Regions from separate parts of the Pseudarthrobacter lactosi genome, predicted to be linked through region 3. Evidence: riboswitches for the same ligand, from Rfam matches in the RefSeq annotation. Region 3 holds a riboswitch; each other region holds the start of a gene.
What was found. Region 3 has a riboswitch for cyclic di-AMP ahead of ACZY0Q_RS16755 (NlpC/P60 family protein). Riboswitches for the same ligand answer to the same signal wherever they lie in the genome.
Positions count from the first base shown of each region.

Region 1: another riboswitch for cyclic di-AMP. It lies ahead of ACZY0Q_RS13835 (aggregation-promoting factor C-terminal-like domain-containing protein); the one in region 3 lies ahead of ACZY0Q_RS16755 (NlpC/P60 family protein).
Region 2: another riboswitch for cyclic di-AMP. It lies ahead of ACZY0Q_RS10190 (C40 family peptidase); the one in region 3 lies ahead of ACZY0Q_RS16755 (NlpC/P60 family protein).

Region 1 covers NZ_JBVAYS010000003.1:79,154-84,055, reverse strand. The annotation lists gene ACZY0Q_RS13860 (phosphatase PAP2 family protein) at 1-313, shown strand, start outside; gene upp (uracil phosphoribosyltransferase) at 356-991, shown strand; gene ACZY0Q_RS13850 (VOC family protein) at 1,055-1,429, shown strand; gene ACZY0Q_RS13845 (HAD-IA family hydrolase) at 1,475-2,173, shown strand; gene ACZY0Q_RS13840 (DUF1905 domain-containing protein) at 2,154-2,597, opposite strand; gene ACZY0Q_RS13835 (aggregation-promoting factor C-terminal-like domain-containing protein) at 2,773-3,513, opposite strand; cyclic di-AMP (ydaO/yuaA leader) riboswitch at 3,519-3,671, opposite strand; gene ACZY0Q_RS13830 (sensor histidine kinase) at 3,772-4,902, opposite strand, start outside.
Region 2 covers NZ_JBVAYS010000002.1:55,553-60,454, reverse strand. The annotation lists gene ACZY0Q_RS10215 (molybdopterin molybdotransferase MoeA) at 1-288, opposite strand, end outside; gene ACZY0Q_RS10210 (DUF6457 domain-containing protein) at 299-592, opposite strand; gene mobA (molybdenum cofactor guanylyltransferase) at 589-1,311, opposite strand; gene ACZY0Q_RS10200 (HNH endonuclease) at 1,406-1,906, opposite strand; gene ACZY0Q_RS10195 (C40 family peptidase) at 2,142-2,900, opposite strand; gene ACZY0Q_RS10190 (C40 family peptidase) at 3,034-3,705, opposite strand; cyclic di-AMP (ydaO/yuaA leader) riboswitch at 3,776-3,938, opposite strand; gene ACZY0Q_RS10185 (M23 family metallopeptidase) at 4,087-4,902, opposite strand, start outside.
Region 3 covers NZ_JBVAYS010000003.1:679,805-684,706, reverse strand. The annotation lists gene ACZY0Q_RS16765 (hypothetical protein) at 144-611, opposite strand; gene ACZY0Q_RS16760 (heavy-metal-associated domain-containing protein) at 750-1,148, opposite strand; cyclic di-AMP (ydaO/yuaA leader) riboswitch at 1,529-1,695, shown strand; gene ACZY0Q_RS16755 (NlpC/P60 family protein) at 1,699-2,445, shown strand; gene ACZY0Q_RS16750 (heavy metal translocating P-type ATPase) at 2,554-4,869, opposite strand; gene ACZY0Q_RS16745 (heavy-metal-associated domain-containing protein) at 4,872-4,902, opposite strand, start outside.

The DNA.
Region 1 (4,902 bases), 600 kb from region 3:
CGGCCACACGCTGAACACCACAGTCGTGATTGGTGTGCTGGTGTACATCATGTGCCTGCAGTTCGAGATTGCCTGGGCGCGCATCACCGCCATTGCTGCGGGGGTGGTCTTCATCATTGCCATGGGCCTGAGCCGCGTTTTCCTGGGCCACCACTGGCTGACGGACGTTATGGCCGGCTGGTTCCTCGGGCTGGCGTGGGTGGGGATCGTGATCCTGGCGCATCGGCTCTTCCATGTCCTGCGGAAACGCGAGCACGCCGGTCCGGCACCAACGTTCGAGCACCCCGCCATCCGGGACGAACAGCCGAGCTGATTCCCGGCCGGAGGCTGCCCCCCTGGGTGATAGTTTTGACCCATGCGCACTCTTGTTGTGGACCACCCGCTGGTCGCCCATAAGCTCACCGTCCTGCGGGACAAGAACACCCCGTCGCCCGTCTTCCGGCAGCTGACGGAAGAGCTGGTGACCCTCCTGGCCTACGAAGCCACGCGTGACGTCCGCACCGAACCGAAGACCATCGAGACGCCCGTCAGCACCACCATCGGCACTTACTTCACCAAGCCCACGCCGCTGGTGGTTCCCATCCTGCGCGCCGGGCTCGGCATGCTCGAGGGTATGACCAAGCTGGTCCCCACCGCTGAGGTGGGCTTCCTGGGCATGGCCCGCGACGAGGAAACCCTGGACATCATCACCTACGCGGAGCGGCTCCCGGAAGACCTGACGGACCGGCAGATCTTTGTGCTGGATCCCATGCTTGCCACCGGCGGAACCCTGCGCGAGGCCATCAAGTTTCTGTTCAAGCGCGGCGCCTCCGACGTCACGTGCATTTGCCTCCTGGCCGCGCCGGAAGGCCTGGCCAAGCTCGAAGAGGAACTTGCCGAGGCCAACGTGACAATCGTTCTGGCGTCCATTGACGAACGGCTTGACGAGAAGTCCTACATCGTTCCGGGTCTCGGCGACGCCGGCGACCGCCTGTACGGCATCGCCGGCTAGTTCTGGGCTGCTCCAGAATTTAGGTCTTCCGCTTTCCCCGCCGCCGCCGTTAGCCTGTGGCGCATGGACTGGAAACTTGAACTCGTTTTTGTGCCCGTATCCGACGTGGACCGCGCCAAGGATTTCTACGTCAACAAAGTTGGATTCAACCCGGATTTCGACGAGCGGCCCATGGATGGCATCCGCTTCGTCCAGCTGACCCCGCCGGGTTCCGCCTGCTCCATCTGTATCGGCGAAGGCCTCAATGACGCCCCTCCGGGTACGGCGCCAAGCCTGCAGATGGTGGTCAGCGACATCCAGGCCGCCCACGACCACCTCAAGGGCAACGGCGTAGATGTCAGCGACATTGACGTGCAGGACTGGGGGCACTTCGTTTATTTCGCTGATCCCGACGGCAACAAATGGGCGGTGCAGTACATCCCGGGGCGCGACGCCTAAGCCTGTGACTCACAGGCCTGCGGCGCCTAAGGCAAAATAGGCAGCATGAACATCCCGACACAAGCCGCCACACGCATGCCTGCAGCCACACGATCGCTGACCTGCCGTGCCGTCCTTTTCGATATGGACGGCACGCTGGTGGACTCCACGGCAGTGGTCGAAGAGGTGTGGGGAGAATTCGCTGCCCGGTACGGTCTGGACATCGGCGAAATCCTGCGCACTTCGCACGGCATCCAGGCTGCGGATACCGTCCGACGCTTCGCGCCGGCCGGAGCCGACGTTGTGGCGCTCACTGCCGAACTCGGCGCCATGGAACGGGTGCGGACTGCCGGTATTGTCGCGTTGCCGGGGGCTGCCGAGATGCTTCGCAGCCTCCCGGCCGAGGCAGTGGCGCTGGTGACCTCAGCGGACAGGACCCTCGCGGACATCCGCATGGACGCGGCGGGACTGGCCGTGCCGGCCACAGCCGTGACGGCGGAACTGGTCACACGGGGCAAACCGGACCCGGAAGGGTATCTGATGGCAGCCGGGCTGCTGGGCGTGCAGCCGGAGGACGCCTTGGTATTCGAGGATGCACCCGCCGGAATTGCGGCAGGGGTTGCCGCGGGGATCCGGACGGTGGCAGTGGGTCCCAATACGGGTGAATTGCCGGCAGGCGTGCTCCACATCCCGGACTACCGTGCAGTGACTGTCTCCGTGGAACGGAACGCCGGGGGACTGCCGGTCATTTCTTTCCGGCTTTGAGGTCGGCGACCATCTTCGTGATCCGCCTGGCCCGGGTTTCGTCCGTCTTGGCATCTCCGATTGGCTCCACGTACCGGCGCTGCGTGCTGTAGTTCAGCGTGGCGTAAAACACCTGCGCTTCGGGTTCGGCGGCCAGGGCTGCGGCCAGATCCTCGGGGACCTCGATGATGCGCGGCTGTGTGTCCAGTTCCACGTCCACCTCGATGGTGTCGCCGGCGGCGACTCCGGTGAATTCCCGGTTGGCGGTGCTCACCCCGATCAGGTTCTGTCCCCCCATGACCGCGATGCTGCTCCGGTAGCTCTTGCCGTTGATGGTCACCACCACCGGCGGACGCTTGCCCGCGCCGAGAGCCGAGATAACTTCCTCGGGAACCTCGATGCCCGCCTTGTTGCCGCTGCCCAGGATGGTGGTGGTGAATTTCATGGCCCAAGTATGGCGCGGAGCCGCCAGGCACGGAACCCCTGACCGCCACACCGGTAGCCACTGAGCGCCACAGCCACTGACCGCCACACTGGCAGCCCGAGCATTGGCAGCCTTGGCGCTGGTAGCCCGAGCGCCGGGACCCGGGCGCAGGGGAGCCTGGTAAGGCGGAGTCGGCCTAGTACCAGTTGTGCGACAGGTGGAAGTTCAGCGCGCCACACGGTGACTGGTAGCGCTCCTGGATGTAGTTCAGGCCCCAGTTGATCTGCGTGCGGTAGTTGGTGAGGTAGTCCCCGCCGGCGCTTGCCATCTTCTCAGCGGGCAATGACTGGACGATGCCGTATGCGCCGCTGCTGGCATTGGTGGCCGTGGTGGTCCATTCGGATTCCTTGGTCCACAGCGTCTGCAGGCACTGCATCTGGTCAGCGGACCAGCCGTAGGTCGCCAGCTGCCCGGCGGCGTAGGCCTGGGCTCCCGCAGGGTCGTTGACGGCCACAACGGGTGCGGGTACAGGCTCGGGAGCCGGTGCCGGTGCCGGTGCAGCCTCCGGGGCGGGGACCTGCGCAGGTGCCGGTTCGGCAGCCTGGGGCGCGACTTTGATCTCGGCCGGCGCAGCCTCTGGGGTGGCCGGGGCCTGAATCTCGGCGGCTTGGACGCTCAGCTTCGACTGGGCGCTGGCTTCTTCGGCGGCCTGGTTGGCGTTGGCAGCAAGCGACGCGGACTCGGAAGCGTGTGCTGCGGCAGTGACTCCGACCAGCAGGGCGCACGCCGTCGCGAACACCGCGGCGCGCTGGCCCATGGAGGGAATCCGGGCCGCCTTGGACAGTGGGGACATAGCTGCACCGATGCGGGTCTGCTTGCGGTGGCTGGCGGACTTTGTATCGCCCTGCGGACGTGTTTCTACCTTGAATTCAGACATGATGGATCGCCTCTCACACCTGCGGAGTTAGCTGTCGGGTTCGGATGAGGGCATCCGGCCACACGGCACAATCACGTGTTGGCTTAACCCCAAAGGGCACTTGGTGCCCGGGACGGTGGGTCCCCCGCCTCTGCCTCTGAAGACGGAATCCGGGAAGTGGCAGAGCTTGGCGTCATCCGGATATGCGGCCCAATCGGGATCCGCACCTGTTCGACGGTACAGGAGCTGGGCGCTTAAGTCACATTTTGGTAACAGGAATCACGAAGCCGGTGTGTCGCCTTGCTGCACTCCGGCTTCGGTGGTCTGCGCCACGGCTCCGGCGGGGAAGAGTAAGGCAAACTCTGTCCGCCCGGCCCGCGAGGTCACTGCCACGCTCCCGCCGTGGGCCTCCAGGATGGACTGGACAATGGACAGACCCAGGCCGCTGGTGCCCTCAGACGCCCCGGCGCCCACGGCCGGTGCCGTTCCCTTGCGGGCCGCGTCTGCGCGGGCAAACCGGGAGAAAACATGGTCCACGAATTCCGCAGGGATGCCGCCGCCGTCGTCCGCTACGGTCACTGCAGCGCCGCCATCCGCAGACTTCGTAACAGCGGTGACCACGGTGGTCCCGGGCGGCGTATGTTTACGCGCGTTGGAGAGCAGGTTGACCAGCACCTGACGCAATTGGGAGGCATCACCGGTGACGGCAAGCGGTTCGTCGGGCAGTTCAAGGCGCCAGTGGTGTTCCGGGGCTATGACTTTCTCGTCACTGACGGTTTCGATCACGAGTTGGGTGAGATCAACTTCGCTGAGCTTAAGGGGCTGTCCCTCATCGAGCCGGGCCAGTAGCAGCAGATCCTCCACCAGTGTGGTCATGCGTTCGGACTGGCTCTGGACGCGGGCCAGGGACTTCCGGCCGTCCGGCGTGAAGTCCTCGGTCATCCGCATCAGCTCCGTATACCCGCGGATGGCGGTCAGCGGGGTCCGCAGCTCATGGGAAGCGTCGGCAACGAACTGCCGCACCTTGGTCTCGCTCCGCTGCCGAGCCTCGAGGGCACTGGCCACATTGTCCAGCATCAGGTTGAGGGCGTGCCCTACGCTGCCCACTTCGGTTCCGGGATTGGAGTTCGACGGCGGGACGCGCACCGCGAGTGCCACCTCGCCGGCGTCCAGCGGGAGTCGCGAGACCCTCGTGGCCACCTCCGAGAGTTGTTCCAGCGGTTTCATGGTGCGCCGGATGAGCACGGTTCCTGCCAGCCCGATCAGCGCCAGGCCGCCGAGGGAAACGAACACAAAGGTCCATACCAGCGACGCCAGCGTACTTTCCTTGGCGGCAAGCGGAAGTCCCGTGACAAGGACATCCCCGTAAGAGGTTTTGACGGCCACCAGCCGGTAATCGCCGGTGGACAG
Region 2 (4,902 bases), on a different contig from region 3:
GTGGGGTGCCAGCCGCTGGCCGGTCTCCGCCACGATCCACGGCCCAGTGCCGTTGACGGCCCAGCCGTCCATCGCAGATGACGCGTAGTGCGGCATATCGTGCAACGCCGTGATGTCGCTGGCCAAGACCCTGCCCAGGGCCTGGCCCAGGGGAACGCGGCCGGGCGGAATCGGTGTGGCGATATCAAAAGCGGCCTTGCGCGCCTCATCCCAGGTGTGGGCGAGGTGCTTTGACGGGGCTGTCTGCTGCTCAGGATTTTCGGATACGTCGCCGGTGGCGGCGGTCACTGAACGGGAATCATTCGACGGGGGTCCCGGCGGATTCGGCGTCATAGTCAGCAGCCAGGGTGCGGGCACGGTCCATGGCAGCGGTCATGGCGGCGGCGTTCGAGGCCTGTCCCGATCCCGCAGCCAAGCCCGCGGCGAATCCGGCAATAAACGTGGTGAGCGGGGCAGCCGGGCGGACCACTGAGTGGGCTGCCACGCCGGCCAGCGACAGGATGGTGTTGACGTCGATCTGGACGTCCTCCAGTTCATACGCCTGGAGCAAGGACCTGCACCACTCTTCCAGTGTCTCTTCCTGGCTTTTCACGCTCTGCCTCCCAAATCGTCTGCGGCCGTGTTGCCCCGGAGCCCGCTCAGGGGATCCGGACCGGCCACTCCAAGTGCGGCGGCATCGTCCCAGGTATCCACGTCTGCCGTGGAGCCGGCCGGGACGGCGACAAGCTGCACGTCCAGACTAGCAAGGAGTGCCCTCACCGACCCGTTGATTAAGCGTCCTGCGCTTTCCAGTTCTGCCACGGAACGTTTTAGCGCGGCTGTGCTATAAAAACCAATGAGCGGCTGTCGGCGGCCATCCTCCGAGACGGCCACCAGGCCGTCCGTTTCCAGGCCCGCAGGCCTGACTGCGGCAGGTTCTGCACCAGGTCCTCGTGAACGCAATGCAGCCTTCAGCGCCGCCACGGCCCGCCCTACGTTGGGCATATCGCAGGCCAGCACCAGCGTCAGCCCGGGCCGGCTGCCGCCCGCAGCGGCGAGGGCCGCGAGCCCGGCCGCAATAGCAGCCGCGGGACCGCTGAACGGCGGTTCCTCGCGGCAGCGCAGAAACCCGGCCGGGACCTCCCCGCCAGGCACTAACGCGACGTCCGGACCGACCACTACGGCGGCTCCGGCACCTCCCGCAGCGGCCACCGTCCGGCGCAACAGGGAGTCGCCGTCGTACGTCAGGCTCTGTTTGGGCACGCCACCGAGCCGCGACGAACGGCCGCCGGCGAGGATAACGGCATCGAACTCGAGGGGGTCAGCATCCACCCACCCAGCTTAACCGTGCAGGCCGGAATACTGCGCGGGGGCTGGGATGCTGCGCGGGTTGGAGGTTGCGCGAATCTGGAACAGTGGCGCGAATTCAGGCAGCCCGTTCGGGCAGCAGGAACGGATCCCACGCCGGCGTGGGCTTCTCAAGTTCCTTGATCTGCCAGATGGTGCCGTGCGGCGGTTCCGGGACAAACCTGAGCTTCCAGCCCATTTCAGCCGGGGTGTGGTCGCCCTTGGAATTATTGCAACGGAGGCAGGCGGCCACCAGGTTCTCCCAGGAGTCGGCGCCGCCACGTGATTTGGGCTGGACATGGTCGATGGTGTGGGCCCCTTTTCCGCAGTAAGCGCAGCGGTGGCCGTCACGCCGCAGGACGCCGCGGCGGCTGACAGCGGTGCTCTGGTTATATCTGGGGCGGATGTAGCGGTTCAGGAGTATCACGGACGGGCGGCCCATAATCTCCTGGGGCCCCACCACAGGGTCATCGCCTTCGGCAATAACGCTGGCCTTGCCCGTGAGCACAAGGACCAGCGCCCGGCGAAAGGTTACTACCGCCAGCGGTTCATATCCAGCATTAAGAACGAGAGTGCGCATGCACGTACCTCTTTGTGGCCGCACCCGTCAGGGGCACGAGGGCCGGCTGCCCCCGGCATATCCGGGCTATGGATCGACACCACAAGAGTAAACAAATAATCCCGGGATCAGCTAATCCCAGACGCGTCGGCAGTCACGTGTCGCCCTGGCCGCCCGTCCGGATCGGGACCACAGCCCTCAGACAGCAAAGGACCCCCGCGGTGAGGCGGGGGTCCTTTGAACAATAAATCAGCTGCTAGGACACGCGGATGAAGACCGGTCCTGAGCCAACATTAGCGCTGAATACTACGGTCTGGTTGCCGTTGTAGCCGCCGTGGACTGCCTGGCCGTTGCCAGCGTACACGGCAATGTGGGCCACGCCCGCACCGCCGTCGGCGTAGTAGATCAGGTCGCCGGGCTGGGCCTCGGCGGCGCTCACGGTCTGCCCCAGGGACAGGTAGCCTGCGGGCCAGCCGTGGTAGTTGATGCCCACGGCGGCCAGGGAGTTGGTCACCAGCATGGTGCAGTCCTGGCTGACGCCGAGCTGTGCGTAGGCCGCAGACAGAATGGCCTGGCCCTTGCTGCTGGCGGCGACCGGCGCCTTCGGCGCGGCCGGCGTTGCCGACGCTACCTTGATGGTTGCCGCGGCCTTGGCCGGAGCTTCAACAACAGGCGCGGGAGCCTCAACCGGCTCGGGAACCTCAACCGGAGCCGGGGTGGTGGTCACGGCCGGCTTCTCGTAGGAGATGGCAATGGTGGAAGCGGCAGAAATGATGGCCGGAGCAGAAACCTCAGCCTCAACGTTCGAAGCGGAAGCAGCTTCGCGCTGGACTCCGGTGTCTGCCGCGTTCGCAGCGATACCACTGGTCAGGACAAGGCCGGAAGCGGCAGCGATAACCGCAGCCTGGCGACCCATGCCGCCGGCGTTGTCGCCGACAGCCTTGGCAATGACAGCCAGCGAGTTGGTCTTGGCGACCTCGGCGCGGTGCCGTGCAACATTTGCACGTGTAGTCATTAATTTCTCTCTTTCGTATTCCTTAGGACCGCGTGGGCAGCCCAAGGGCTTTGGACGCGCCGGCATCTTGGGGGTACGCCGGCACGCCCCGAACGGGGATTTAGCGAAGAGTTTCTGGAGAAGCGCGGTTCTTCTACTTCATGGTGTAGAAGGATCCGCCGCCTGTGGAGGCGACGGAGTGCAGCAGCGTGCCCTGTGACGGGTTAAGTGCGCTGATCATCATGCCGTTGCCGACGTAAATGCCAACGTGGGCGCCGCCATTCTGCATGACCAGGTCACCGGGAGCCGGTGTGGCGGTGGGCCGCATGGCTGTCCAGGCATTGGTGCGGGGAATGCTGATGCCGGCCTGGGCGTAGACCCACTGCGTAAAGCCTGAGCAGTCCCAGCCATTGGGAGTGGTGCCGCCCCAAACGTAGGGGTTGCCGATACCGGTGTAGGCAAGTGCTGCCAGACCCGAAGCGGCAGCGGAGGAGACAGTGTCAGCGAGCTTGGAGGCCGCGGCCTCGGTTGCGGCAGCACCCTGAGCCCCGGTTTCGGAGGCCGTGGACTGCGCACGAACCGTCTCAACCTTCGGTGCCGGCGTGGTCTTGATCACGGGGCGCTCGAAGGAAACGGTAGCCGTGGGCGCCGCAGTTACGGCGAGTGCCGTCTGCGCGGAACCGGACTCGGTAGAGGCGGAAACGCCGGCGGTGGTATCCGCGGCGTTGGCCGGAAGCCCCATGCTCAGGATCAGACCTGAAGCAGCTGCGATAACGGCAGCCTGGCGACCTACGGTCCCGGCATTAGCACTGACTGCCTTGGACACGGAGTCCAAGGGGTTGGTGCGAACCGGTTGTGCGCGATGGCGCGCAGAATTATGGCGTGAAGACACGAAGGTAGCCTCTCCCAATGCCTGCGAGGTGAGCTGTCGGATTCGGATGGGAGTCACCCGGCCGCGCTGCTTCACAGTGGAAGCTTTGCGACTTAACCCCAAGGCCTTCAGAATCGAAGACCAAAATTGGTTCCCCCGCCCCTGCCAGACGATGTCATGCGAACGGACCTTGAGCGGTGGCAGAGCTAGGCAATCCACTCAAGAACGTCAACTTCGGAAAAGTTGACGCGCTATAGACGTTACAGGAGTTCCGGGCCAATGTCACATTCAGGTCACGGCACGTCGCTGCGATCCGAGAGTTTGCCATCATTTGGGTCAGAGCCAGCCGGTGGGGTCAACGACTTCGCCGTTGATCTGGACCTCGAAGTGGAGGTGGCAGCCCGTGGACGCGCCCGTGGTGCCGCTGAGGGCAATGACGTCGCCGCGGCTGACCGTCTGGCCTACCTTGACGCTGGCGGAGGAGAGGTGGTTGTAGGTCGTTTCAAGGCCGTTGCCGTGATCCACCACAACACGGTTCCCGCCGCCGTACTGGTGCCAGCCGACGAAGGTCACGGTGCCGCTGGCAGCAGCCATGACGGAGGTTCCGCACTGTGCCGCGAAGTCCTGGCCACGGTGGAAGTCGCCGGTGCCGCCGGTGATGGGGCTGACCCGGAATCCGAAGGGTGAGGCCGTAACCAGCTGGGCCAGCGGCGAGCCGAGGCTTCCGGCCGAGGCGGCGCGGGTAATGGATCCCGCGGACTGGGCGCTCAGCAGCTGCTTCAGCTTGCCGTCGGGATCACCCTGTGTAACCACTGATGAGCGGCTGAAATCAATTTGGGCGGCGGCTTCGGCGGTAACTTCGGGCTGCGGGGCGGCGGAAACGGACGACGCCGGCTGGCCGGGCGCCGGAGTGGCCATCACGGGGCTGGTCACGGGAACCGTCACCGTGAGAACCAGGCCTGTTGCTGCCAAGGCGATGCCGGCCTTCTGGCCGAGGCCACTGGCAGCGGCGAAATCCGTCATCTGCCGGAAGGGTCCCCGGCGGCGGCGTGCTTCCCGCTGTGAATCGCGGGGCCTTTCCGCGGTGAAATCCTCGGCCACTCTAGGCGCCGAAGCGGGACCCGCCGCGCGACGGCGGCCCCTGGAGTATTG
Region 3 (4,902 bases):
GTCCTTCAAATTATCAACCGGCGTCAGACGCCGCTGCGGATAGCGTGGCTGCAGGGCCGCCGGATCTCAGGCGGGGGTATGCAGGGTGGGTACGCAAGCGTGGCGTGGAGGGTGCGCCGGGCAGGACACGGCGCAGCGCGCCTTTACGTCCGGCTGATGCAGAGGTCGCCGGGGGAAGGACCCTCCGGCAGGAAGGAATAGCTGATCGTTGACCCGGCGAGGGCATTCGTGTCCGGGGTCTGGAGCGGTGCGGTGCCGGGCAGCGGCGCCGACAGGGCGGTGTTCGCCGGGGAGAGGACGCAGACCGCATCCATCGCCGACATACTCTGGCAGCCGGCGGCATCGGCGCACGAGGAAGCTGATCCGGCAAGCATCCCGGGCCCGGCCGCGGAGGCCGTCTGGGAAGACTGCGCCGGGGCGTGGCCTGGATGGTTGACCGGGTTCTGTTTCTGCTGAACGGACGTATCCATGCTTGGCGTGGCCGTCGGCATCGCGTGGGCCCCGGTCATGATGTGCATACCGAGGATCCCAGCGACAATGGCCAGGAATCCCGTCAGCAGCGCGGCACGGGTCAGGAACGCCGTGACGCGGCAGGATCCGGTTGCTGCCATGGTGTTCCTCCTTCCGTAGCCATTCATGGGTTTAAGGGTACGGCAGGGATCTTACCCTGCCGGGCTTAGGGTTCAACGAACCTGGGACGGATTCAGTTTCACCCTTTCGCAGCAACTGAGCGTTCAGGGCCGCGATGATTATGATTTTCCATTGTTGCCCTCTCCTGGGTGGGAGGCCCTGACGGCGGCAGCGGCGATGTCCGTCAGGGCGGGCGTTGGACTACCTGCTGGTGAGAGGCTGTACCCGGCGGCCGGGACGGCGTCCCGGACCTCAGGTTCGGTATGGGTGCCGGAGACGGTGAGCCGGGATGCCCCTCCGGGCACCAGCTCGACGGTTACGGCCTCCACTCCGGCGAGGGAGGACACTGCCTTTTCAACGCCCTGTCCGCAATGCCCGCAGGTCAGTCCTTCGACGGAGTAGACGCTGCCTTGAATTGCCGGCGACGCCAGGGTCCGGGAAGAGGTGGAGCAGCAGCTGCATCCGGACGGTTCAGCAGCCACGATGGGCAGCCCGGTCCGGGTTTCGGGGACACACATGTCAGTTCGGCCTTTGCAAGAGAAATCATGGGGAGGCGTTGGGGGTTGAACGGCTGTAACGGCCGGAAGCGCATCGGGCCTGGACAAACCACTTCCCTGAACATCTAAATAATACCCCCATCGGGTATTATTGGCAGGGTGGATGCCGGCGTCTCCTCGCACAGATTGAACAGTTGGCGTGAGCGGCCGGGCCCAGCCGCACTCCCTGTTTAGACCGGCAGGCCGGGTCCGGGTTGCATCGCCGGGCCAGGGGCCTCTGCCCTCGAGTGGCCCCGTTATTCAAATGTGACAATGGGTCGGCCCTCCTGTACGGTCGAATTTGTGCCGGTTTTCTCCGAGGGCGGCACTCCCGCGCTGATTGCCTAACTCTGCCGCTGCCCGGGATCCGATCGCATATTTCGTCCGGCAGAGACGGGGAACCCAATTAGTGGCCTGCTTCGGGCAGGCCTTGGGGTGAAGCCGCTGTACTGCACTTTGTGCAGGACCGCGGCCGGGTGTCTCCCATCCGAATCCGACAGCTCACCTCGCAGGCATTGGGAGAGGCCACTTCATGTCCATTCGCAGAACTCACGGCCGCCACCGCGCGGTCACCGTCCAGACGAGCCCGCTCGCGGCCCTGTCCAGGACCGTCGCTGACAATGCCGGAGGTGTAGGCCGTCAGGCGGCCGTTATCGCTGCTGCATCCGGCCTGGTCCTGACCAGCGGCATCGCCGCGCAGGCCGCAGACGCCCCCGCGCAGCGCGATGCTGAACCGGCTTCAAACCTTGAGGTCACCAGTCAGGCCCCGGCGCCGCTCAGCGCCGACGCGACGGTCAGGATCTCCTATGAGCGTCCCGACGTCAGCACCACACCGGCCCCGGTCGTGGAGGCACCCAAGCCTGCTGCCGCACCTGCCGCGCCGGCAGCTTCCGCCGCCCCGGCGAAAGCCACGATCACCGTAGCCCCTGCTGCTGCGCCAGTGGCCGCTCCGGCCGCTGGCGGCGTGAACGCGACCATGGTTTCTGCCGCTTACGCCCAGATCGGCATGATCCAGGACTGCACACGACTGGTGGAAAACGCCCTTAACGCCGCAGGGATTCCCGTCGGGGACCTTGGACCGATGCAGTTCATGAACTACGGCACCGTCGTCACGGACCCCCAGCCCGGGGACATGGTCATGCAGCCCGGACACGTGGGTATCTACGTCGGCAACGGCCAGGTCCTCAGCTCCGGACTGAACGGCAAGAACGAAACCGCAGTCCACCCCCTGACATGGATGACAGCCAAAGGCTCAGTCACCTTCGTTCGCGCCGGGTAACCAACAACGTGAAGGCCGGTGATTCGCTGCCTTGGGGGCAACGCATCACCGGCCTTCTCCATGCCCACCGACGGATTGGACATCCCGCGGCAGGCACCCCGGCGCTGATCAGCGGACGGGTACCAGTGCCAGCCTGGTCGGGGCGTCGGAGGCCTTCTGAGCGGTGAAGCGGCGCAGCCGTAGGGAGTTGGTGACAACCAGGACGGAGCTGGCTGCCATTGCGGCCCCTGCGATCATCGGATTGAGCAGACCGAGGGCCGCGACCGGAATGCCGACGGCGTTGTAGAAAAACGCCCAGAACAGGTTGGTCTTGATCGTGGCCAGCGTCCGCCGGGAGAGCTCGATGGCGTCCGCGACCTGGCCCAGGTCGCTTCCCATCACTGTCAGGTCCGCGGCGGCAATCGCAACGTCGGTGCCGCTGCCCATTGCGATGCCCAGGTCAGCCTGAGCCAAGGCGGCTGCATCATTCACGCCGTCGCCGGCCATCGCCACGATAGCTCCGCCGGCCTGCAGCCGGCGGATTGCCTCCACCTTGCCTTCAGGAAGTACTCCAGCAAACACGTCTTCTGCCGGGATGCCCACCTGCGCTGCCACGGTGGAGGCGACCGAGGCGTTATCCCCGGTCAGCAGGACGGGCCGCAACCCTAGGGATTTCAGCCGTCCGATCGCGGCCGCAGATCTTTCTTTGACCGTGTCGGTGAGGCTGATGATTCCCTCGGGTTCACCATCAATGCCGACCCAGATGACGGTCGCGCCGGCTTCCTCCTCTGACCGCAGCGCCGTGTAGTTGTCCGCGGCGGGAGTGATGCCGTTATCCTCCAGCCAGCCGGCCCGGCCGGCAACCACCCGTCGGCCGTCCACGGTCCCGCGCACGCCCCCACCCGGTGCGCTGTCGAAGGCTGTGACGGGCAGCAGCGGTGCGTTGGCCTTGGCTGCGCGGGCGATGGCGTGGGCGATCGGGTGTTCGCTGGCGGCTTCGACGGCTCCTGCCAGGGCAAGGATCTCCTCCCCGGTCGTCGAGGTGAAGGACTGCACGGCGGAAACGGAAAGTTGTCCGCTGGTTACCGTTCCGGTCTTATCCAGCACGATGGTGTCCACGGTCCGGGTGTCTTCGAGGACCTGCGGGCCCTTGATGAGGATGCCCAGCTGCGCGCCGCGTCCGGTCCCGGTCAGCAGTGCCGTGGGCGTGGCCAGGCCCAGGGCGCAGGGGCAGGCGATCACCAGGACCGCGACCGCGGCGGTAAAGGAGGACTGCAGGTCACCGGTGGAGAAGTACCATACCGCGAAGGTCGCGGCTGCTATGACGAGGACGACGGGGACGAAGACTGAGCTGATCCGGTCAGCGAGCCGGGCAATCGGGGCCTTGCCGCTCTGGGCCTGGCTGACCAGCTTTCCCATCTGCGCGAGCGTGGTTTCGCTGCCCACACGGGTTGCCTTGACCAGCAGCCGCCCGTTCGTGTTGATCGTCGCCCCGATGACGGTGTCATCGACGCCGACTTCCACCGGAAGTGATTCACCGGTGATCAGGGATGTGTCCACGGCGCTTTGGCCTTCGATGACGTATCCGTCAGTGGGGACTTTTTCGCCCGGGCGGACGACGAAGACATCGCCGGGCCGTAACTGGTCGGCAGGGATCCGGGTCTCGACCCCGTTGCGGAGAACTGTTGCTTCCTTCGCCCCCAGATTCAGCAGCGCCCGCAGCGCGTTGCCCGCACGCTGTTTCGCACTGGCTTCCAGGTACCGGCCCAGCAGCAGGAATGTCGTGACGACGGCGGCGACCTCGAAGTACAGGGCATGGGCGCTCATGTCCATGCCCGGGTGCTCGGTCAGGGCAGGGTCCGCGAAGAGTTGCCAGGCCGAAAACAGGAAGGCGGCACTCACACCGATCGATACCAGGGTGTCCATGGTGGATGCCAGATGCCGGGCATTGACCGCCGCAGCACGGTGGAAGGGCCATGCGGACCAGCTGACCACGGGCAGGCTCAGCGCGAAGGCCACCCAGCCCCAGTTCGGGAACTGCGCTGCCGGGACCATGGAAATGATCACTACCGGCAGGGTGAAAATAGCAGCGAGCAACAGCCTCGGACGCAGGGCGGCGGCTGCTGCAGCGGCGGGCTGAGCCTCATCGTTCAGACCAGTCAGGGCCGGGTCAGACTCAGGCCCCAGGCCGCGTCCTTCGCCTGTCCCGGGGGTTACTTTGAGTCGTGCCGAGTAGCCGGTGGCTGTGACCGCATCGATGATCTGCTGGTCCGTGATGGAGTCCGGAACGGTGACCTGTGCGGATTCCAACGGAAGGTTCACGCTGGCCTCGACCCCGTCGAGTTTGCCAAGTTTGCGTTCGACCCGGGCGACGCACGAGGCGCAGGTCATGCCTTCGATGTCGAGTTCGATGATGCGGGACTTGGTGAAGGTTTCGGCGGCCATCCTTAGGCCCCGCTGCTGACCAGGACGTAGCCG